Regions from separate parts of the Paenibacillus sp. FSL R7-0179 genome, predicted to be linked through region 2. Evidence: riboswitches for the same ligand, from Rfam matches in the RefSeq annotation. Region 2 holds a riboswitch; each other region holds the start of a gene.
The links. Region 2 has a riboswitch for cobalamin ahead of MKX63_RS21290 (energy-coupling factor ABC transporter permease). Riboswitches for the same ligand answer to the same signal wherever they lie in the genome.
Positions count from the first base shown of each region.

Region 1: it holds a riboswitch for cobalamin, as region 2 does, so the genes downstream of both, MKX63_RS01970 (anaerobic ribonucleoside triphosphate reductase) here and MKX63_RS21290 (energy-coupling factor ABC transporter permease) in region 2, are expected to answer to the same signal.
Region 3: it holds a riboswitch for cobalamin, as region 2 does, so the genes downstream of both, MKX63_RS17355 (S-layer homology domain-containing protein) here and MKX63_RS21290 (energy-coupling factor ABC transporter permease) in region 2, are expected to answer to the same signal.

Region 1 covers NZ_JBBOCC010000001.1:466,666-474,347, reverse strand. The annotation lists gene serS (serine--tRNA ligase) at 743-2,023, opposite strand; gene ssuE (NADPH-dependent FMN reductase) at 2,430-2,999, shown strand; gene nrdG (anaerobic ribonucleoside-triphosphate reductase activating protein) at 3,089-3,616, opposite strand; gene MKX63_RS01970 (anaerobic ribonucleoside triphosphate reductase) at 3,613-5,598, opposite strand; cobalamin riboswitch at 5,907-6,137, opposite strand; gene MKX63_RS01965 (MTH1187 family thiamine-binding protein) at 6,479-6,787, shown strand; gene MKX63_RS01960 (sugar phosphate isomerase/epimerase family protein) at 6,836-7,615, shown strand.
Region 2 covers NZ_JBBOCC010000002.1:1,095,329-1,103,010, forward strand. The annotation lists gene MKX63_RS21270 (alpha-N-arabinofuranosidase) at 1-424, shown strand, start outside; gene MKX63_RS21275 (DUF6171 family protein) at 435-710, shown strand; gene MKX63_RS21280 (hypothetical protein) at 882-1,397, shown strand; gene MKX63_RS21285 (ArsR/SmtB family transcription factor) at 1,785-2,717, opposite strand; cobalamin riboswitch at 2,857-3,050, shown strand; gene MKX63_RS21290 (energy-coupling factor ABC transporter permease) at 3,333-4,097, shown strand; gene MKX63_RS21295 (energy-coupling factor ABC transporter substrate-binding protein) at 4,097-4,390, shown strand; gene cbiQ (cobalt ECF transporter T component CbiQ) at 4,387-5,175, shown strand; gene MKX63_RS21305 (energy-coupling factor ABC transporter ATP-binding protein) at 5,188-6,039, shown strand; partial or broken gene cobJ (precorrin-3B C(17)-methyltransferase) at 6,078-7,682, shown strand, end outside.
Region 3 covers NZ_JBBOCC010000002.1:127,661-135,342, reverse strand. The annotation lists gene MKX63_RS17370 (ABC transporter ATP-binding protein) at 1-1,689, opposite strand, end outside; gene MKX63_RS17375 (ECF transporter S component) at 1-10, opposite strand, end outside; gene MKX63_RS17365 (energy-coupling factor transporter transmembrane component T) at 1,605-2,549, opposite strand; gene MKX63_RS17360 (DUF4430 domain-containing protein) at 2,546-3,427, opposite strand; gene MKX63_RS17355 (S-layer homology domain-containing protein) at 3,871-6,042, opposite strand; cobalamin riboswitch at 6,265-6,457, opposite strand; gene MKX63_RS17350 (GAP1-N2 domain-containing protein) at 7,456-7,682, opposite strand, start outside.

The DNA.
Region 1 (7,682 bases), on a different contig from region 2:
ATTCGTACTCTATTATAATAGAGATAATATGAATCTAGCGCAATTTTTCGTCAATATTTGTTAAAGTTGCATAAAATCTTAACTGGAAACAATGAATAATATAAAATTTTAATAGATTTTAGGCGAAGGTAGTTATGTTTTCTGAAAATCATGTAAACTACATGTTATTTATATGCTGATAAACGGCGTCTCCCTCTTGGGCGAGGGAAGCGCCGTTTATTGTTGTTTTGTTGTTAAGGAAACTATAGTCATCTTTCCGCTTCCCCTCAACTCTTCTACATGCACCTTATCCACCACAAACGTAAATGTGTGGGCGGAATGTATGCGAAAAACAGTATACAATTGGGTTGTGTGGGGACGAGCGGAATGGATGTATACGGAAAACAGTATACAATGGGCCTGTACGGGGCTGTGCGGGCTGGATGTATGCTGAAAACAGTATACAATGGGCCTGTACGGGTCCGAGCGGGCTGGATGTATGTGGAAAACAGTATACAATGGGCTTGTATGGGGCCGAGCGGGCTGGATGTATGTGGAAAACAGTATACGATGGGCTTGTATGGGGCCGAGCGGGTGAATGTAGGCGAAAAACCGATTACAATGTGTTGGCAGGAGGGTGCGTATGACGGGTGTAGCTCAAAAAAGGGAAAAATCAGGAGCAGTATTACTCCTGATTTGGCTGAATACCCTAGGGCAGGGTACCCCCGAATGCCCCCAGAAGGGGGCGATGGGTAAGGGGAAGTCACTTGAGTTCAATCCGCTCCGCCCCGCCCATATAAGGCCGCAGCGCCTGCGGAATATAGATCGAACCGTCCTCCTGCTGGTGGTTCTCCAGCAGCGGAATCAGAATGCGGGGCGTGGCCACCGCTGTGTTGTTCAAGGTATGGCAGTATTGCAGCCGCCCGTCTTCATCACGGTAGCGGATGCCCGAGCGGCGGGCCTGGAAGTCGAGCAGATTGGAGGCCGAGTGGGTCTCCCCGTAAGCTTCCCTGCCCGGCATCCAGGTCTCGATGTCGTACTGCTTGTGGGTCTTCATCGCCATGTCTCCACTACAGACGGCGACCACCCGGTAAGGCAGCTCCAGCAGCTGGAGAATATGCTCGGCATTGCCGAGAATCTCCTGGAGCATCTGCTCCGATTCTGCCGGATCATTCTTGCACATGACCACCTGCTCGATCTTCGAGAACTGGTGTACCCGGTACAGCCCGCGCACATCGCGGCCTGCCGAACCCACCTCGCGGCGGAAGCAGGCCGACATTCCGGCCAGCCGCAGCGGCTGGTCCAGCTCCAGAATCTCATCGCTGTACAGCGAGACCAGCGACACCTCCGAGGTCCCGGCCAGCCAGCGCTTCTCGCCAGTCAGCTCGTAGGTCTGATCCCGCCCGCCGGGGAAGAACCCGGTCCGCTCCAGCGCCTCCGGGCGGACGATCACGGGCACGTCCATCGCGGTGAAGCCGCGCTGGATCAGCACATCCAGCGCCAGCCGCTGCACGGCGAGGTGCAGCAGCAGTCCGGTCCCCTTCAGCACATAGCTGCGGGGCCCGCCTGCCTTGACGCCGCGCGGAATGTCAATCATGTCGTGCAGCTCTCCGAGCTCGACATGGTCCCGCGCGCGGAACCCGAACACCGGCGGCGCGCCATGCCGCCGCAGCTCCACATTCGCGCTCTCATCCGGTCCGATCGGCGTATCCGCCGACACGGGATTCGGCGCGAGCAGCAGCAGCTCCCCGCAGCGGCGTTCTGCCTCCAGCAGCTCCGCCTCCAGCAGAGTCAGCTGGCCGTTGATCACCCGCACCTGCTCCTTGGCCAGCTCGCCACCCGAAACGTCGCCCCCGCGCAGCAGGCGCTCCACGTCCTTCGTCAGCGCGTTGCGCTCCGCCCGGCGTTGCTCGGTCTCCCGGCGGGCCACCCGCCGCCGGTCATCCCATTCCAGAAGTTCCTCCAGGGGGAACTTCAATCTTTTCCACTCGGCCGTCTTCCGTACAATGTCCTCATTCTCCCTGATCCAATTCATATCCAGCATCTGCATCCGCTCCTTAAGTGTGGGTAAAAAAACGCAAAAAACGCCCTCATCCATGGGACGAGGAGCGTCAGCTCGCGGTGCCACCCAGGTTGACCTCATTCACATCATGCAACTAAAATGTGCGGAATAAGGCCCTCTTTGGTCTTCGCGGTAACGGGCGAAACCCGGTAAACTTAGGGAACAGGAAGCTGCTCCGGTCGCAGACGCCTCGCGGTTGGATGCCGGTCGTTGGCCTGGTCGGGATATAGGTTTGCCGTTTATTATAACCAGAGCGGTAGCAGTTTGCAAGCAAATTGAGGTTTGACAATATTCCGTGTAGTCTGCTAGGATTATTACTAATTTAAAGTATTGATGCCCGGGAAAGTAACCCGGTTTATCCTATTATACGGACAAAAGAGGTGCGGAAATGGCCAAAATAGTCGTAATTAACGGAACACCCTCCCTGGTCTCACGGATCAATGCCGTGATTGAGTATGCAGAGAGTGCCCTGCGGGAGCGCGGGTATGAAGTGGAGCGGATCAATGTGGCAGAGCTTCCGGCGGAGGATCTGATTCACACGAAGTTCGAGAGCGAAGCGATCGTCAAGGCGAATGGTCTGGTGGCGGAGGCCGACGCGGTAATTGTAGTTAGTCCGGTGTATAAGGCCTCCTATACCGGAGTGCTGAAGACCTTCCTGGATCTGGTGCCGCAAAAAGGGCTGGCCGGTAAAATCGTCCTGCCGCTCTTCATGGGCGGAAGTCTCGCGCATCTGCTGGCGATAGACTATGCGCTGAAGCCGGTACTGTCCGTGCTTGGCGCCCGCTACATTCTTGGCGGCGTCTACGCCGTAGACTCCCAGGCGGTGCGTAACGACCAGGGCGTCGTTGAGCTGGCGGAAGAGCTGAAGCTGCGCCTGGACAGCGTGCTGGAAGAGCTGGCGGAAGAGACAGAGCATAAGGTGGGGCGCAAGGCAGGGCAATCAAGAGACGCAGAATAGCGGATGCTGGCGGTTCAATCTGTCCCGTTTCACAAAAAGGCACTAAACCACCCGCTTTCGGGCGTTTAGTGCCTTTTTACATTTAAATTTCATACCCCTTGAAAGCTCAGCTCCGGCTCCCACAGAACAACCGAATCTCCCGCCAGACTCGCCGGAATATCGATAATGCGCTGGTTGCTGCTTCCCCGGTAGGAGAGGGTAAGGTCTTTGAGCTCTTCGACGAACCGTCCGTCGATCACGACCTGGCACAAGGCCAGCAGCTTCCATTCCGCAGAGCCCGGCGAAGCCGTAAGCTCCTCGTACGTATAGCCGGTATAGATCCAGACCGGGAAGCCCGGCAGCTCGGTGCGCAGCTCGTGAATGAAGTCTGCGGCCTCCTCAGCCGAGAAAAAAGGGTCCCCGCCCGCCAGCGTCAAGCCGTCCAGCAGCGGATTGCCTGCAATCTCCTCTATGATCTCGCGCCGCCGCTCCGGGGTGAAGACTTCCCCGAAGCTAAAGTTCCAGGTCTTCGGGTTGAAGCAGCCCGGGCAGCGGTGGCGGCAGCCGCTGATGAAGAGGACGGCCCGCAGGCCCTCGCCTTCATTAATCGACTCCGGGTAATATCCGCAGATGTTCATAGATGCTTAACACGGTCCCGGACTTCGGCTTGCTTGGCAGCATTGAAGCGGGTCTGATAGTCGCCGGTCAGATACCCGGTAACCCGGCGCAGACGGCGGATATGGGTGGTATCCTCATGGGCATTGCAGGTCGGGCAATTCGTGCCGATGACCCCTTCATAGCCGCAGCCGGAGCAGCGGTCAATCGGATGGTTAATGCTGAAGTAGCTGATATCCTGCTCCAGCGCGTATTTGATGATTTTGACGAAGGCTGACGGGTTGCTCCGGGCATTGCCGTTCAGCTCGACATAGGAGATCGCTCCGGCGTTGCAATATTCATGGAACGGAGCTTCCAGGCTGATCTTCTTGGCTGCGCTCAGTTCATGGTAGACCGGAATGTGGAACGAATTCGTATAGTATTCACGGTCGGTTACCCCAGGGATAGAGCCGAGCACCTTGCGGTCAATCTTCGTGAACTTGCCGGAGAGACCTTCAGCTGGTGTTGCGAACAAGGTGATGTTGAGATCAAGCTCCTCGCTCTTGCGGTCACAATATTCACGCATATGGCGGACGATGGCTACAGCCTTGGCATGGATCTCCATATCTTCGCCGTGGTGCTTGCCGTACATGGCTTTCATGCATTCTGCCATTCCAATGAAGCCCAGCGACAGACTGCCGTGCTTCAACAGTTCGCCTACACTGTCATCGGGGGCAAGCTGCTCGCCGCCCTCCCAGACGCCTTCCCGCATCATGAAATCGGAGGCTTTGGCCTTCTGGGAAGCCTGGATGCGGAAGCGGTGCAGCAGACCGTCGAGCGCAATATCCATATAGTGATTGAGGTCGTCGAAGAACCCTTCTTCATCAGCAGCGAGGCGGCGGCCGGTTATCGTGCCGTGGGCCAGTCCAAGACGCACCAGGTTGAGTGTGTTGAAGGACAGGTTGCCTTTGCCGGAGCAGTGATTGCGTCCGAAGCGGTCTCCAAGCACACGGGTGCGGCAGCCCATCGTAGCGAACTCGGTATCCGGGTCAGCCGGATCATAATATTGCATGTTCAGCGGAGCGTCCAGGTTGGCGAAGTTCGGATACAATCTGCGCGCCGAGCACTCCGCTGCCTTCAGGAACAGCTCGTAGTTAGGATCACCCGGCTGCTGGTTGATGCCTTGCTTGCATTTGAAGATCTGAATCGGGAACACCGGCGTCTCCCCGCTGCCCAGTCCATTCATCGTGGCCGTCAGCAGCGAGCTGATCACAAGCTGCCCCTCCGGGGAGGTGCAGGTGCCGTAGTTGATGCTGGTAAAAGGAATCTGGCCGCCGGAGCGGCTGGACATCGTATTCAGGTTATGTACCATACTCTCTGCGGCTTGCAGGGTCTCGCTCTGCGTCTCCTTAAGGGCAAAACGGAAGGCGCGCGGATACTGCTCGGCCAGATCGCTGCGGCTCATCGTAATCTCCCCAAGCCCAGACACCTCTGCATTCTCCTCGAAATACTCCAGACCTTTGCGGAAGAGCTTGGAGAAGGATTTGGTGACATAAGGGGCCAGATCATAGTCCAGCTTGTTGGCGGATACGCCGCCGTATTGCGCATTCTGCTGCGACTGGAAAATAATCGCCACCAGCGACATCGCCGTCATAATCGAGTTGGGAGGCCGTACGCTGCCGTTGCCGGTATTGAAGCCTTCACGGAGAAGCCGTTCAAACGGAATAAAGATGCAGTTCGTGGTTCCAATGGCGTATTGATCAAGGTCATGTACATAGACGACATTATCCAGGGTAGCCTGTACCAGCTGTGGCGGCATGGTGAAGTTGCGGGCATACCATTTGGAGTACTCACTGCCGAACTTGCTCATTTTGCCGGAGAAGCTCTCCCCGTTCAGGTTGGCGTTCTCGCGCAGCAGATCCAGATCCCGGCTGTCGATAATATCCCGTCCCAGATGAATGACCTCTTCCAATAGAACCTCTTGTGCAGCTTGTCCTTCGTTATAACGTTTCTCCAGCAGCGTCATTATATAACTCTCTCCTCTCGGGTATTGTAAGCGTTAAAAAAGCACCCCCGGCCGGGAAGGCCGGAAATGCCCGAATGCAGGATGCAAAGCTCCGGAAAGCGGAAATTTGCCTGTGGTCTGGGTAGAACATACGAGCAGAAACGGGGCAATAGCTTACGCCAGTTCTTGTATATTCCGCAGAGCCGATACCTGAAGATAATCCGCGATCGTCCTCAGGTATCGGCAGCCTCTGGCCCGATTGACGGAAGGCTAACTCTGCAATAGCAGGCCGCATACGGGCACCTCCCCTGTTCCTCGCAGGAGTCTAAGCGGTGCCGCCGAAACAGGCAGGTCTCCTGGCTTCCGGCAACTCCTCCAGCGCCTTCCCGGGGGGCTTATTCCGCCCCTTAGTGGCAATTAGCCGGAGAATGCGGCCCTGGGTATCGCACCCTGGGAGCATCCGGTTACAGTGGCGGGACCGCAGCGGTTTTGCACCGCGCTTCCCTATTAAGTCTCACCTCTATTACTAGGGGTGAAACACCTGTTTCTACTATATTTTGTTGTTATCTATTAAAGCTACCGCAATATATTGTGTTTGTAAATGTTTTTTTGCAATCCCGCACGGGGAGCGGGTTCGGCGCTTTTACTCACAGCTGATCCACAGTTAGTCCACAGGTAATCCACAACTTTCCTCTAAATCTGCCTTGAATTTTTCATAAAATCTCCGAAAATACGCCACAAAGAATCCATAAATAGAGTGCGTCTAATCCTGGTAATCATTTTGACGGATATTAATAGAAAAGAGAGGGTGCAGGTGATTTGTGGCGAGCCTGGCGAAGCGTTACAATAAGGGAATAAGTAAGCGGCAGGCACACCAGATACTTTAGGGAGGGAAATAGCAATGGCAATTGGCGAAGTGACCGTTATTCCGATTGGGACAGGCAGCACCAGCCTTAGCAGCTATGTGGCCGAGATGCAGCGCGTGCTGGAGACGGTGGAGGGCATTACGTATGAGCTAACTTCTATGGGTACGATTATTGAGGGACCGGTGGGGCGGATTCTGGCTGCGGTAGAAGCGCTGCATGAGTCGCCGTTCACCGCCGGGGCGCAGAGAGTCTCCACCTCGCTCAAGATCGACGATCGGCGCGACAAGACCTCCACCAGCCGCAGCAAGCTGGAATCCGTAGAGCGCAAGCTTCAGGGGAAATAGAGTGAATATAGTATCCAACCAGAAATGATGATAAGGAGCGGATTCTTCATGGCAGAAGCAGCGCGGCAGATCGGAATTCAAATGTATACACTGCGTGACCAGACGGAGCGGGATTTCCTTGGCACACTGGGCAAGGTAGCAGAGATGGGATACCAGGTGGTGGAATTCGCCGGATATTTCGGCGTAGCTGCCGGGGTACTTCGTCGCAGGCTGGATGAACTGGGTCTTGCAGCGCCTTCGGCGCATGTGGGTCTGGACTTCAGCAGCCTGGAACAGATGGAGCGGGCATTGGCCAGGGAGATCGAGTACGCGGCGGAGCTGGGAATTCAATATATTATCACCCCGTCAGCGCCGCTTCCGCCCAGCCCTTCCATCGACGATGTAACGAGGTTAATTCCATTCTTTGAGAAGGCTTCCGCGATGGTCCGGGCAGCGGGAATGCAGTATGGCTACCACAATCATGATTATGAATTCGCTGAGGTTGACGGCAAGGCGGTCATTGATATCTGGCTGGAGCAGATTCCTGCGGAGCATATGCTGGCAGAGTTCGATCTGGGCTGGGTATACAGGGGCGGAGCCAACCCGGCTGATTATGTGTCACGGTATGCCGGACGTGTTCCGCTGGTCCATATTAAGGATTTTGGAGCCAACCAGGAGGAGACCGATCTTGGAAAGGGAGAGGTCGATTTTCAGAGCGTCTTCGAGATAGCGGAGCAGAGCGGAATTCTCTACTATATTGTGGAGCAAGAGGCCTACGAGGAATCCTCTCTTGCAAGCGCTAAGCTCGCGCTGGATTATTTCCGCAGGCTGGGGCTCATGCACGGCTGATGACACAGCTGCCAGCGGAAAAAGGGGTTGCGTTTTCCGCTGGAAGAGTTATAATATTTTTTGTTTG
Region 2 (7,682 bases):
CGAAGGCGAGAAAATGCTCCTGACCCCGACCTACCATGTATTCAACATGTACAAGGTGCATCAGGATGCAGAATTGCTGGAGCTGACTGTGGACAGCCCGGTATACAGCTATGAGGGAGTGGACATTCCTGAAGTATCGGCTTCCGCTTCTGTAACCGCAGATGGCGTGATCCATGTCAGCCTGTGCAACCTGAACCATGCGGCATCCGCAACCCTGCCATTGGAGCTGCGCGGACTGGCTGGTCAAGCATTCGTAAGCGGTACTACTCTGGCTGGTGCTTCCATCGATGCTCATAATACTTTTGAGCAGCCGGAAGCTGTAACACCGCAGGCATTCAGCGCCTTCAAGCTTGAAGGGGATACGCTGACTGTAGAACTGCCTCCGATGTCGGTAACCGTTCTGGAAATTACGCCGAAGGCGTAAGGAACGCAGGATGACAACGACTTCAACCTGCAAGGGATGCCGGGAGGAGTACAAGGTGACGGAAGCGCAGATTGCCCGCATTCTGGCCTCCTCCATGTTCAATCCCGGCAATTCAGCTTCCGACGAGGTCTATGCCGAGCGGCTGGCGATCTGCGGGACCTGCCCGAAGCTGCAGGATGGCGTGACCTGCACCGCCTGTGGCTGCATCATTCCTGTCGTGGCCCGGCTGAAGGCCCGCAGCTGTCCGCTGCCGGGCGGCGGAAAGTGGCAGCCGGTGGTGGAATGACGGCTCATACCTGACGCTTAACGGCAAGGACCGGCTAAATAGATAGGCTAGAAGCCGCTCTTGCCATATGAGGCGGATCGATCAACGAAAGCTCCTCGAACCTGCACAATGTGCGGTTGGAGGGGCTTTTTTGCGTTGTGGAGGTGAGAGGAAAGGGGGGGAGAAGGAAATGTGAGAGGGATAAATCCCTCTAATGCGGCGGGAAGTGGGCTGGGTGAGGAAATGAGAGGGATAAATCCCTCTAATGCGGCAGAAAGTTGGCTGGATGAGGAAATGAGAGGGATAAATCCCTCTAATGCGGCGGGAAGTGGACTGGGTGAGGAAATGAGAGGGATAAATCCCTCTAATGCGGCGGGAAGTGGACTGGGTGAGGAAATGAGAGGGATAAATCCCTCTAATGCGGCGGGAAGTGGACTGGGTGAGGAAATGAGAGGGATAAATCCCTCTAATGCGGCGGGAAGTGGACTGGGTGAGGAAATGAGAGGGATAAATCCCTCTAATGCGGCGGGAAATGGACTGGGTGAGGAAATGAGAGGGATAAATCCCTCTAATGCGGCGGGAAGTGGGCTGGGTGAGGAAATGAGAGGGATAAATCCCTCTAATGCGGCGGGAAGTGGGCTGGGTGAGGAAATGAGAGGGATAAATCCCTCTGATGCGGCGCGGGAAGTGGACTGGGTGAGGAAATGAGAGGGATAAATCCCTCTAATGGGGTGGAAAGTGTGCTGGAGGAGGAAATGAGAGGGATAAATCCCATAGGTGGGGGAGAAGTTAGCTGGTTGGCTAATGGGTGGTACACTAATGCACCTGAATCAGCCGAAAGTGGGCGATGAGCGGAAATGAGGAGTATTGGCTCCAAAAGTAGCTGAAACAAAAACCAACCTAATTAGTCTAACTAATCAATCTCCCCTACCTACCTACCTACCTACCTACCTACCTACCTACCTACCTACCTACCTACCTACCTACCTACCTACCTACCTACCTACCTACCTACCTACCTACCTACCTACCTACCTACCTACCTACCTACCTACCTACCTACCTACCTACCTTCTAAACACCCTAAGCAAGCCTTTATATAGAACCCGGCAAATCTGCCACACCATCCGTATAAAACAGCTCAAACACCAGGTCCTCATTGTAATTACCGAAGCCTTTTCCGAACAGGGTGAGACCGCCGATGTGCTCGGCATCCTCCTCGACAGAGAGCCGGAAGGTCCATTGTTTGTTGCGGATGCCAACCTGATCGAGGGTGACCTCCGACAGCTTTTGCCCGTCCATGTAGGTACCCGTCTGCGTAATCCGCAGCTGCTTGAGCAGGCCGTATTGATTGGTGAGTGCGGGCCACCAGGCCGGAGTGTATTTTCCCGGATTATCTCCGTAGTCACCGGGGCTGGTCCAGAAGCCGAGCGATTGTCCGTTCAGCGTGAAGGTAATATCCGACGGCCAGTTGTTGTTGATCGACGGGGCCTCCGAGGCAATCTCCATCGTGATGGCAAGCTCCTCCGGCTGCTGGCTGGACAGCAGGAAATTCGGGATTTTATACTCAACGAACCCCTTGCCGAACCAGAGAATCCCGGCATTCACCCGCTCCTGGTCCCAGAAATAACGGGGATCGTCAAAGTGCCCGATGACCCTCTCCGTCGTAGACAGTCCGCAGGTAGGCTCAATCTGGAAGTCGGAATAATGCCCCACCGGGATATCCTTGCGGTATCCCCTGCGCGGAGTCCGGGCCTGCCTTGGAAAAATAATCTCTGCCCCGTCGGCAGCCAGTGTACAGATCTTCTGCAGTCCGCTTTTGCCTGGAGCCATGTGGCTGCGGATCAGCCCGGCAGCTTCGAGCTTGCGCACATGCATGGTCATAATTGCACTGCTGAGCTTGAGGGCTGCAGCCAGCTCCTTCACGTTCATGGGCTTATCGGACAGCAGCCGCAGCATATGCAGGCGCACGGTACTGGACAAGGCCTCGTACACGGGCAGGGATTGTTCGGTTAGATCGAGTTTCATCGGATGCCTCCACGTTCAGATTGTATAGTTAATAATTATATTACTCAAATAAAATTTCTACAAGCCAAGTTTGTCCGCAGGACAGCTTTTCCAATTTATATCACAGACACGCTGAGCCGGGTCCGTTATGATGTGAGATGAATTAGCGGTGAAACAAGGTGCTCTTGCCGGATGCGGCAAGAGATAACAGGGAATCGGGTGCAAATCCCGAGCGGTCCCGCCACTGTATGGAAGAGCTGCACTTCATGAGGTCACTCGGGAAGCCCCGGGGAAGACGAAGCCTGCGGCGTTTGCATTCCAAGCCAGGAGACCTACCTTGTCTACGCACACCACGACTCTACGCGGATAGGAGCGGTGTACGGATAGGTTAATGAGAAGAGGCGTTCTGCCCTGATGGACCGGAGGAATCTTGAGTGTAGAGAGGATCACCGGTTTATAGCTGCTGGATACAAGGATTCGTCCCATAGTGATGGTACGATGAGAAGCGCCTTGTATCGTTTGGCAGCGGCTGCGCGTTCTATCGAACTTGCCTGCGTACATACACTCCCACCCTTTAGGGTGGGTTTTTTAGTTTTATTATTTTTAACGGAAATCAACAAACATGGAGGGTGACAAATGAAAAAACACAGAGGGTGGAGCTTTGCGGCTCTGGTTGCCGGATTTACGGTGTATTTTATGCTGAATGAACCGGGTACGGCCCGCGCGATGCACATTATGGAAGGGTTCCTGCCGGTTGGCTGGGCGGTGTTCTGGTGGGCGGCGTTTATCCCGTTCTTTGTGCTGGGAATCTTCAAGCTGAGAGCCATGACCCGGGAGAATCCGGAGCTGAAGCTGCTGCTGGGTCTGGCCGGTGCGTTTACCTTCGTTCTGTCTGCGCTCAAAATGCCTTCCGTGACCGGAAGCAGCTCCCACCCTACCGGAACCGGACTTGGTGCGGTAATGCTGGGACCGATGCCCATGAGCGTGATCGGCTCGATTGTGCTGCTGTTTCAGGCGCTGCTGCTGGCGCACGGCGGGATCACTACGCTTGGAGCCAATGCGTTCTCGATGGCGGTGGCGGGTCCTTTTGCCGGATATGCAGTGTATAAGCTGATGATGAATATGCCGGACCGCGAAAAGCTGGCCCTATTCTGTGCGGCTGCGGCGGCTGATCTGAGTACGTATGTAGTGACTTCCGTTCAACTGGCGGTGGCTTTTCCGGCGGCGGATGGCGGTGTAATGGCTTCTTTTCTTAAATTCGGGGGAATCTTTGCCGTGACGCAAATCCCGCTGGCCATCAGTGAAGGGCTGTTGACGGTACTGCTGTGGAACTGGCTGAAATCGTATAGCCCGAATGAATTGTCGCTGCTGAAACGCAAGGTGAACGGAGGAAGAGCCTAATGAGCAATAAATGGAAAAATGGATTGATGCTGCTGGTCGTTATTCTGCTTGTCATTCTGCCGCTGCTGCTGGTTAACGGGGAATTCGGCGGGGCCGATGATGCGGCTGAAGGTGCGATTACTGAGATTAATCCTGACTATGAGCCGTGGTTCAAGCCGCTGACTGAGCTCCCGGGGGAGACGGAGAGTATGCTGTTTGCATTGCAGGCAGCGATTGGTGCCGGTGTGATCGGCTATACCCTGGGGCTGCTCAAGGGCAAGCAAGGCGGGACGAAGCAGCATAGCAGCAAGTGATCCGGCGGATTGATGTTCTCTCTTACAATAATGCTCTGCGCCAGTTATCCCCGATGTGGAAAAGCTCGTTCGCAGCCCTGATGTTCCTGCTCTCTTACACCGTACATCCGGTACTGCAGGCTGCAATCACCCTATGGATGATGTACTGGTGTGTATTACAGGCCCGTATTCCCTTCCGTGCTTATGGCATGCTGCTCGGCACAGCGCTGCTGTTCTACGCGCTTAGCGTACCGGCGCTGCTCGTGGAATTCGGGCATCCGGCAGCGGGAGAGGCAGGAATATTCCCGCTTCCTGGACTGAACCTGCCGGTATATGTTACAGCGGCCGGGCTTCAGCGGGCCGGAGAGCTGCTGGCCAGAATCTCTGCCTGCATGAGCTGTTTCTTTTTCCTGATGTTCACTACTCCGTTCAGTGAGCTGCTGCAGGTGCTGCGCAGGCTGCGGATGCCGCAGATTGTTCTGGAGCTGATGCTGATTATGTACCGCTTCTTATTCCTGCTGAGTGATGCAGCGCATGGCCTGCTGCTGGCCCGCAGGCTGCGCGGAGGCCGGCGGGGCTACATGGCCAGACTTCGGGAGACTGCGGCTATGGCAGGAGCGCTGTTCGGCAACACGATGCACCGTTATTACGGATTGTCGCAGGGGCTGCTGGCCCGCGGATTCACAGACGAGATTATTCTCCCGCCTTATACGGCGCGTCCTGTGCCGCGGCGGTATACAATCCAGGCTTATGCCGGTATTGCTGTGCTGCTGCTGACTGAAGCGTACTTTATCACTAACACATGAAAGGAGCCGGCCATGGATCAGGAATATAGCTTGGCTTGTGACGGAGTGGTGTTCCATTACCCGGATACGAAGGAGCCTGCGCTGCATGAACTTACGTTCTCCATCCCCGCAGGCAGCAAGACGGCGGTACTCGGTCATAACGGTTCGGGCAAATCGACGCTGTTCCTGCATGCCGTCGGCATCCTGCGCCCGCAGCAGGGTACGGTTCTGCAAGGAGGGAAGGCATTATCCTACTCCAAAAAAGAGCTGGCCGCTCTGCGGCGGAGAGTGGGCCTGGTTTTCCAGGACCCTGAGCAGCAGCTGATCCTCAGCACACCGCTGGAGGATGTATCGTTCGGGCTGCGCGGCAGCGGCATGGCTGAACCGGCTATTGCCGCGCGCTGCCGGGAGGTCATGGAGCTGCTGAATCTGACCGGTCTGGGCGATAAACCGATTCACCAGCTAAGCCTGGGCCAAAAAAAACGCACGGCACTCGCCGGTGTGCTGGCTATGGAGCCGGAGCTGATTCTGCTGGATGAGCCGACCTCGTATCTGGACCCGTTATCGGAAACGCAGATGCTGAAGGGTCTTGAAGCTATACATGATAAAGGAACAACCGTAGTTATGGCTACGCATGATATGGACCTGGCCTACCGTTGGGCGGACTGGATTATTGTGCTGGAGCATGGAAGATGCCGGGCGGCGGGGACGCCGGAGGAGATTTTTGCGGGACGGGAGGAGCTATTGTCCATTGGTCTGGGATTGCCGCTGCTGGCTGATTTATGGTTCAGCCTGCCAGCCGGCCTGACCGCAGGGCAGAGTGCTCCCCGCACCGCCGGCGAATTCAAAGTGAAGCTACATAAGCTGCTTGCGCTTGAAATATAAAAATCTATATGTTTCACATGATGAACGGGGGAAGAGGAATGAACAAACAAGGGAAACTGCTGATTATCGGCTTCGGCCCCGGAGCGCTGGAGCATATTACCGGCCGCGCACTGGCTGCGCTGGATGAGAGCGAGGCGGTCATCGGCTATACCACTTATGTAGATCTGATCCGGCCGCTGCTGCGGCATCAGGAGATTGTCGGCACGGGGATGACCGAGGAGGTCAGCCGGGCCCAGGAGGCCGTCCGCAGAGCAGAAGCGGGTCAGAACATTGCGGTAATCTCCAGCGGCGATGCCGGTGTCTACGGAATGGCCGGTCTGGTCTACGAGGTGCTGATCGAACGCGGCTGGAGCCGCTCAGAGGGGGTGCAGGTGGAGGTGATCCCGGGAATCTCGGCGATCCAGTCCTGTTCCTCACTGCTTGGGGCGCCGATTATGCATGACTCCTGCACGATCAGTCTGAGCGATCATCTTACGCCCTGGGAGAGCATTGCTGCGCGTGTGGAAGCGGCGGGGGCGGCGGATTTCGTCATTGCGTTCTATAATCCGCGCAGCGGCAGACGGACGCGCCAGATTGAAGAAGCGCGCACCATTCTGCTGCGTTACCGTGATCCGGCTACACCGGTAGGCATTGTCAAAAGCGCCTACCGTGACCGCCAGCAGACAGTCGTAACCACACTGCAGGATATGCTGGAGCATGAGATCGGCATGCTCTCAACCGTGGTGGTCGGCAACTCTGCTACCATTGTCTATGAGGACCTTATGATTACGCCGCGCGGATATGAGCGCAAGTACAGTCTCGGGGCACAGACGCAGACGCTGAAGCCGCACGAGCGGCTGCGTACAGCCGCAGAGCCGTGGTCGCTGGCTGCGGCGGAGTCCGGGCAGGCAGAGGGGGCCGCTTGCGCCGGAGCGGCAAAAACTGTCGATGCAGGGAGAGAAGCTGCTGTTGCGGGAAGCGAGGCAGAGCCTGGACAGCGGGAAGCAGCAGATTCTGTCCGGATAGAACGGGCGGTAGCCTGTAGTGAAGCAGGATCAGGGCGGGCGGAAGAGGCGGCTGAGCAGAGCCTGGCTGCTGCTCCGCAGATGGAGCGTCTGCGGAGCTTGTCCGATCACCTGACGGCATCCACCGATTCATCCTTCGAGCTGGAGATTGCTCCCGCAGCCGGCAGCCGCAGCTTCAGCGGCGATCAGATGAAGCTGTTGGCTGAGCTGGCAGGCAGCGAGGGGCAACTGGTCTATACGAAGGACGGGTATTTCCTGCTGCGCGGCAGCCGGAGCGAAGGAACAGAGGCAGGAGCAAGGCTGCTGGAGGCCGGACTGAATGTAAGCACGCCTGGAGATTACGTGAAGGTGAAAACCTGCGGATTCTGTGAGCTGCGCAGAAGCGGAGCGTTAAGTGCTGCTGTTCATCTCCACACCCTGCTGCATGGGATGGCTGTGCCCAGAGAGCTGCACATCAGCGTAGCCGGCTGCGGGATGGCTTGCAGCTCCGCTGTGCTGGATGACATCGGGCTGGTAATGTCGCGCGGCAGCTATGAGCTGTATCTCGGCGGCAAGAAGTCCGGGCGGGGCGCCCATGCAGGGATTTTGGTGCGTGAAGGGATGGACGAAGAGCAAGCGGTAGCCGCTGTAGCTGCGGCA
Region 3 (7,682 bases), 970 kb from region 2:
AGCGGGCCATGTGCGAATCACATCCTCTAGTGTCAATGCCTGCGGCAGCCAGTCCCGCACCATCCGGTTGACTGCCGTGGTATAGAAGTAATTGCTGCTGAAGAATTCAGCCGGTGTGCCCTCCGCTGTAATTCCCCCGTCGAACAGGAGCGCGCAGCGCGTAGCATGCTTAGCCGCGAACTCTACATCATGCGTTACGATAAGAATACTGATCCCCTGCCCGCGCAATTGCTGAAGCAGGGCGGCCAGCCTGTCTTTGGCGGCCGGATCAAGCCCCTTGGTCGGCTCATCCAGCAGCAGAATATCCGGTTTCATGAGCAGCATCATGGCAAGTGCGGTCTGCTGCTGCTGCCCGCCGCTGAGATCATGGGGATGACTCTGCAGCACCTCCCGGAGCTGAAACACTTCGAGCAAAGCCTCAATCCGGCTTGCTGTTGCCTCGGGGGATAACCCGGCGTAGCTGCCCATATGCTGCAGCTCCTCAGCCACTGTATCATAACTGAAATAGAGCAGCGGATTCTGCGCCAGCAGGCCGGTAGTCTTACCCTTAGCCAGCTCTATCTTGCCGCGCTGCGGCTTCATCAGCCCGTTCAGCACATACAGCAGGGTGGACTTGCCTGCGCCGTTCCCGCCCATGACTGCCAGGAGCTCTCCTTGCTTAAGCGTCAGCGAGAGCTTCCTGAGGACCTCCCGGCCCTCCTTCTCATACCGGAAGGTCACTTCTCGGCAGGTGAGCAGAGGCTCTGCGGCTGGGCTTGGAGGTGAATACACCTCTGGAGCAGATAGTATGCGGGAAGTTAAGTTGTTAACCAGTTCAGCGCTTGCGCCAGCCTCAGTTCCTGCCATCAGGGAATGCAGCCAGCGTCTGCCCTCACGCACGGTCAGCGGAATATTCTCCGGCACAGCCGAATCCGCTTCCGGAGCGTGCGACAAGTACAGGCGTGAGGCGGCTGGCAGGTAACGCCCAGCCGAGGTCAAGGTCCCGCTGCCGGTCTGCTGGGCGAACAGGCGGGGGGCGGCATCTGCCAGCAGCTTGCCGTCTTCCAGCATCAGCACACGGTCTGCCAGCGGCAGCACCTCCTCCAGCCTGTGCTCGCTGATGATCACTGTGACCGCCATTTCCTCGTTCAGCCGCTGCAGCGCCATAATGAATTCCCGCGCAGCAACAGGATCAAGCTGGGAGGTTGGCTCATCCAGCAGCAGCACCTTGGGCTGAAGCAGCAGCACTGAAGCCAGGTTCATGAGCTGCTTCTGTCCGCCTGACAGCTCATGTACCGGACGGTAGAGCAGCGGCTCCAGCCCGAACAAGCCGCAGATCTCCGCCAGCCGGGTCCGCATAACAGCAGGCGGCAGCCCCAGGTTCTCCATGGAGAAGGCCAGCTCATGCCAGACCGTATCCATCACGATCTGTGCATCCGGACTCTGGAAGACCATCCCGATCTCCCCGGCGGCCACCGCCGCCGGAAGCCCGGACAGCGGCTGTCCTTTGTAGGTCAAGGTTCCGCTCGATGTACCTACCGGGGTAAGCTCCCGCTTCAGATGACGCAGCAGGGTGGTTTTTCCGCTGCCGGACGGGCCGCAGAGCACGACAAATTCACCCTCTTCTATGACGAACGATAGCTCATGGAGTGTGTCCCTGTCTTCTTCAGGGTATCGGAAGGATAATTGCTGTGCTTTGAGGATCTCCATAACCATTTCTCCTTTCCTTCCAGCCCCGCAGGAATGAGCACGAACAGGCAGAAGCTGCCGTACATGACAGCCTCCTGCCAGCCGAAGTCCGCCGGTCTCATCCGGGGATAAATCTCCAGCTTGCCGTAGCCCTGCACCCAGAACAGCAGCGTAACCACACCGCTAACGGTTAACAGCAGCATCACCAGCTTATCCTGCAAATCGGCCTTGTATATCGTGTAAGTGCTGCGTTTGGTGCTGCCGTAGCCGCGGGCTGTCATGGAGTCTCCAGTCTGGAGGGCTTCCTCCAGTGACCAGGTCAGCAGCACTTTAAGCAGCGTCATTCCGTCTGTCATTCTTTTCTTAAGGCTTCCCGTACCGGTATCTACGCCGCGCAGACGCTGGATCTGCGTAATCTGGCGCAGCCGCCGCTGGAACAGCGGCACGAACCGGATGGCCATCAGCGTCAACAGCGCCATTCTTGGCGCAGCCGCCGCGAACAGGTACATGAATTTATCAGTGGTTACCGTGTAATTGTAGGATAGAAACCAGATAAAAATAGTAAGCAGCATTGTCATCATCATCAGTCCATACAGCACAGCTTCCAGTGTAATAGGCTGATCCAGCCAGTAGAACAGAATATGCGCTCCTCTATGCGAGAACAGCGGGTTCAGCAAGGCTACGGAAGCTGCCATCAGCAGCATAAAAGGCAAGCCGCGCACAAGCAGCCGCCCTTGGCCCTGTAACAGCAGCAACGCCAGCAGCCCGGCTATCTCTGTGGCCAGAAATAACGGATGGAAGACCAGCAGGGCGAACAGCAGCAGCCCTGCATAATACAGCAGGGCTACTACCGGATGCATGGAACGGAAGCCGCTGCTCATGGCGTTTTGGCCCCCAGGTCTTTGCCCAGATCAAGCGTATACAGCCACTCGATGGTATCCCCGGGCTCCACGATCCAGCTGCCCGCAGCCTTGGACGGAAATTCTCCATTGACCTTGTACATCCAGCCGCTCTCTGCCCCGTGGTCACTCTCGTACAAATTATCTATACCTTCCACGTAAGCAAACGCTTTGCTGCCCTGATATTCCATCTGGATCTTCTGCTCCCGCGTAATCCGCTTCAGCAGGTCCAGCACACTCTCGCCCTTCTTGATCTCATACTGGGCGGCGGCCAGAATCACGCCATGCTCCTCATCTCCGGTAATGGAGAGGGTGACCGCGTGGTCCGGCTTGGGCGTGGCTGCCGGAGCGGGCTTGGGGGTCGGCGGCTTGGGTGTGGCCGCCGGAGAATGTGTGGCGGCCGGTGGCTGCGTCGCCGCTACGCCTGGCGACGCGGGCTTGGCGGGCTCGCTTGCGCCCGCCGGTGGCTGCGCCGCCGCTGCGCCTGGCGGCGCCGGGGTCTTGGCGGGCTCGCTTGCGCCCGCCGGTGGCTGCGTCGCGGCTGCGCCTGGCGACGCCAAGGGCTTGGCGGGCTCGCTTGCGCCCGCCGTTGGCTGCGCCGCCGCTGCGCTTGGCGGCGCTGGAGCTGCCGTACCTTCCGCAGGGGCGGAGGGTACGGCAGTGCCCTCAGCGGCTCCCGGCAGCGGAGCCGCTTCGTCTCCAGGCCGCGGCGTCTGCGCGGCCGGGGTTCCGGCGGGCGGCTGCGTACCGCCGCCTGCCTGATCCGGCTGCGCTGAGGAGCAGCCGGGGAGCAGCAATACCATCAGCAGGAGAAGCAGCGGAGCCAGCCTTCCCCGGCCTCTTTTGACTAGATTGAACATTACCTGCACACCTCCACAAAAAGGGAAAAGAACGGGGGCAGTCAGCCTGTTCCCCGTTCCTTCATACACCTTATGCTTACTTTTCAACACATATCCAAACAAATTCCAAGCAAATCCGTCACTCTAACGAGTCTTCAGCGCTTCAGCAACCCTATACGCCTCAACGGCTCATCAGCACGGATGCTTTAGTTGGATTTTCTACACTTAATTATCCTGATTACGCATCTGGCAGCCATTAGTTGGATTTACAGCATCTAATTTAGCCCATACCTCAACCTTCTGCAGCTTCAGCCCTGAATAAGTGTCATTTATCCAACTAGCTCCCGCTCTACAGCAAATTAGACCAAGTTAGATGTCATTTATCCACTTATCGTTGGCCCCAGCATGCAGTACCAGCGTGCAATACCAGCATACAGTACAGTCAGCTCCCTACCAACTAAGAACTATGGCAACCTAACCGCTACGGCAGCAGCCATCTCACGAGTTACGACAGCAGCAGGCTCGAATGCGCCGCCGGTGCCGCTCATATATCCAAGTCCCGTTACCGTACGGACAGCGGACAATGCATAGTCACTAATTTTATCTTCGTCGCTGAACTTACCCGCGCCTGCTCCGGCTTCCGCTCCAGCTGCATCCAGTTTAAAAGCTCTAACCATCATCACAGCCATATCCTGGCGCGTAACCAGCCCGTCCGGTTTGAACGCCGTGGCTGTCACGCCGCTAATGATTCCAAGCTCTTTTGCCCGGTTCACTGTTCCATAATACCATGTACCGGCCTTAACATCACTGAAGGCCCCAGCGGAAGACGCCGCAGACGGCTCGTTCCCGGTTAAGCGCAGCAGCAGTGCTGCAAATTCAGCACGGGTAATATTCTTTTTCGGTGCAAACATCAGACTGCCTTCACTCACACCATTCATCAGCTTGCGGTCATACGCCGTGTATACAGACTCCAGCGCCCAAGGCGAAATCGACTTCACATCGGCAAAAGCCGGACGGTCCGCCGCAGCAGAAGCCACCGTTACCGGAACCGTATGACGGACGATGGCCGGGGTTTTATCCTTCAGATATCCCGTAACCGTCAGGGTATATTTATTCGCCGGAAGACCACCAGCAAGAGCAGCCACGCCCGCAGCATCTGTAACTGCTGTTTTGCCGCCGATGGTTACCTGTACGCCTGCTGCCGGTGAAGTTACCGGATCGGAGGTGAAGGTCGCCTCATTCCAGACCCATTGCTTCTGGGTTACCTGCACCTTCAGATCTTGTCCAGGCTGCGGCTGTGCGGGAGTCACGGTTACGGCATCAACCACCTGCGTGTTGTCTCCGCCATAATAGACCACGATGCGGTCATTCTCCTCCAGTGCGAAGTCGCCCATCCCTACACTTGGATAGATCCATGCTCCGCCGCGCGCAACCACATACATCCAGCCGTCATATCCGCCAAAAGTACCTGCAATCACGCCGCCGATCCCCGTCACATAATTGCCTGCTTCATTGACCAGGACCAGGCGCTTGGCTGCTGCTGTCTTTTCCAGTGCTTTAAGCACATTTCCAGCATACACGCTGCCCTCAGCCAACGTTCCATTCGGACCTTCAACTGTAACCGCGACACTTACCTGAGGATTCTTCACAGGTGTGCCGCTAAAATCAAAGAGCTTACCGCCTGTACCAAACAGCTTGTACGCTACCAAAGCCTCCAGTGCCTGCTCCGTGGAGAGCGGATTGGAGCTGCCGCCCGCAGTGTGGACGAATCCGCCATCCTTTGCACTGAAGCTCAGCAGCTTGCTGACCAGATTAATCTGGCCTTTGGTATACTCTGCTCCTGCCGGATCAATGCCGAAGGCAGACAGACCGATAATGGCCTGAGCTACACTCTCGCTACTGTCGCCATATCCGCCGTTCTTGTCCTGTGCCTTAGACAACCAGGCGGCTGCCCGCTGACCAGCAGTATTCACGGCTGCTTCCTGCTTGTGTCCAGCCAGTGCATTCAGCGTCATCGCTGTCATATCCGGATCACTCGCACCCGTGGTCAGGGTGAAGCCGCCGTCCGGGTTCTGCTTGGCCAGAATCTCTGCCAGCAGCTTAGATTGTGTCCATTTCGCATTTGCCGGGATGGTATAACTGCCGGAATCCAGAGCCAGCAGTGCATAAACCGGATTATTCAGCGTCTGGCCAGTGATTGCATCGTGATTGTAGAGCTTCTCAATCAGGTTGTAGCCTGCCACCTTCTCAGGGTCGCCGCCCAGTGCCTTAACGGCAAGCGTGATCCGGGCATAATCCGTAGCTCTGGCAAAAACACCCTTAGCCTCACTCACCTTAACCTCAAGCGCCTTCAGATAGCTGGAAGGTACCTTGTAGCCTGCTTGTGCAAGGCCAATCGCCTGCCAGTCGGACTGGACTCCGTTCTTCAGCATGAATTCCGCAGTAGCATAGACCGCAGCGGTTACGCTGGCTGCCTCACTTGCGGGCAGAGCAGATACCGCTGGTGCGGAAGTTCCGCCTGCCTGTGCAGCAGCAGCTTGTCCTGCTGGGGCTACAGCTGCTCCCAGCAGTGCAAAAAGCATGATAACAGCAAGTCCCAGCCGTGTGAACCTGGATGATAGAGAATGGTTCTTCATAACTAACCTCTTTCCTGAAATAGAATGGATAAATCCTGCTTTCTCTGCACACAGAGCAGCAACCTAAAGACCGCCCTGTGCAGGGCGGCCGGGGAAGAACTTTCGCATAGGGCGGCTGAAGGGAGCCGGTTGCTCTCCCACATTACATACAATACAGCGCATACAGCCCTCGCCAATATCAGATATCAGCCTCTGCTTCCACATTCTTACCCCCGAAGAATAGAAACAACAATGAAAAAGGCAGGTCTCCTGGCTCATACTTCACCGCTTCCCCCGCCTTCCCATCCGCTTAGCAGACAGTGGCTCCTCAGGAGTCGCTCCGTATTTACAGTGGCGGGACCGCGCCGGACTTGCACCGGGCTTCCCTTTTAAGCAGATTCTTCTATTAGACATAGCCCTGCCAGCTTCTGCTGGCGACAGCGCGCGGTCTCTAAGGCAATCTGCACCTTTTCCTCAAGCTTATTAAATTTTAATATTCTCAAACCATCATATCGACTATTCCCCTGTATGTCTATAGACAAGCTATATCTATTCCACCTCCCCCAAGACTCAGCCCATTCCGCACAAAAATCCTGAACAGCACATGCCCTCCCCGGCACATCGTACTATTCAGGACTATAAAAAGTTACTCTTCTGCTGCTGATCAAGACGTTGGTCTGCTGTAATCAACTCGATGGCGAACCTATGGAAACCTCGGCAGAAGGCCGATTGTATTCCGTACATCAGAATTAGTATAAAAGCAGCCGTTAACGCATTCTGTTGCACTCCATACCACCGATTACAGCAAATTCCCCTCAGCCGGGCCAAATCCCAAAAATCTACTGCACCAAATACAACAGAACGCCATATAAGGCTCAACATGCCTCATTCTAGTGTACAAAGTTCAATTGAGCAGCTTCTTTCGGACATAAGCATAACTATCTTCTACATTTCACATATTTCAGCCTGCCATACCCATTCTACCGTAATGTGCCAAACTAGCTCCCCACGTTATGCTTAAATGTAATCTGTACAACTAAACTGTCTGATTTACCGCCAAATGTACCTTTAGCTGTATTTCGTACACCTAAAATGCTTATGTACCCGGCTTTTCGCCCTTTCGGGCAAATTTAGTTGTATGGAATACAATTAAGAGAGGTACGCCTTCTTTTTCACTGTTTTTAGTTGTACAGAGTACACCTATCTCTGTAAGCAATGTTACTCAGGACCATTACTCGATAACGAGTCAAAAACGTCAGTTAGTTGGGTGAGGCGGCTAAGTGACTCAGTAGCATTAGTCGATAACGTCGGTCGTTAGGTGCAGTCGATTACGGCAGTCAATTACGTTAGTCAGTAGCGCCCGTCGATTTGCTTTACTCGAAGATTTACCTGCTCATTAGTTAAAAGCTTAAACAGCCTGTTAATGCCGCAGCTTTATTCCGCGTCCGTGTCCGCTTCCGGGCTTGCAGAAGCGGATGGCTCTGCACTAGGCGCGGCTGTGGCTGCAGCTTCCGGGGCGCTGCCCGGATCTGCCTCCAGCTTCAGCGAGTATCTTCCGGCGGTGATCATATCACCTGCCGCCAGCTTCGCGCCTGCTGATAGCTCCACCGTCACCTCGTATACGCGTGACGGAGGAGTCCCCGCCGCCGCTGGAGAGGCGG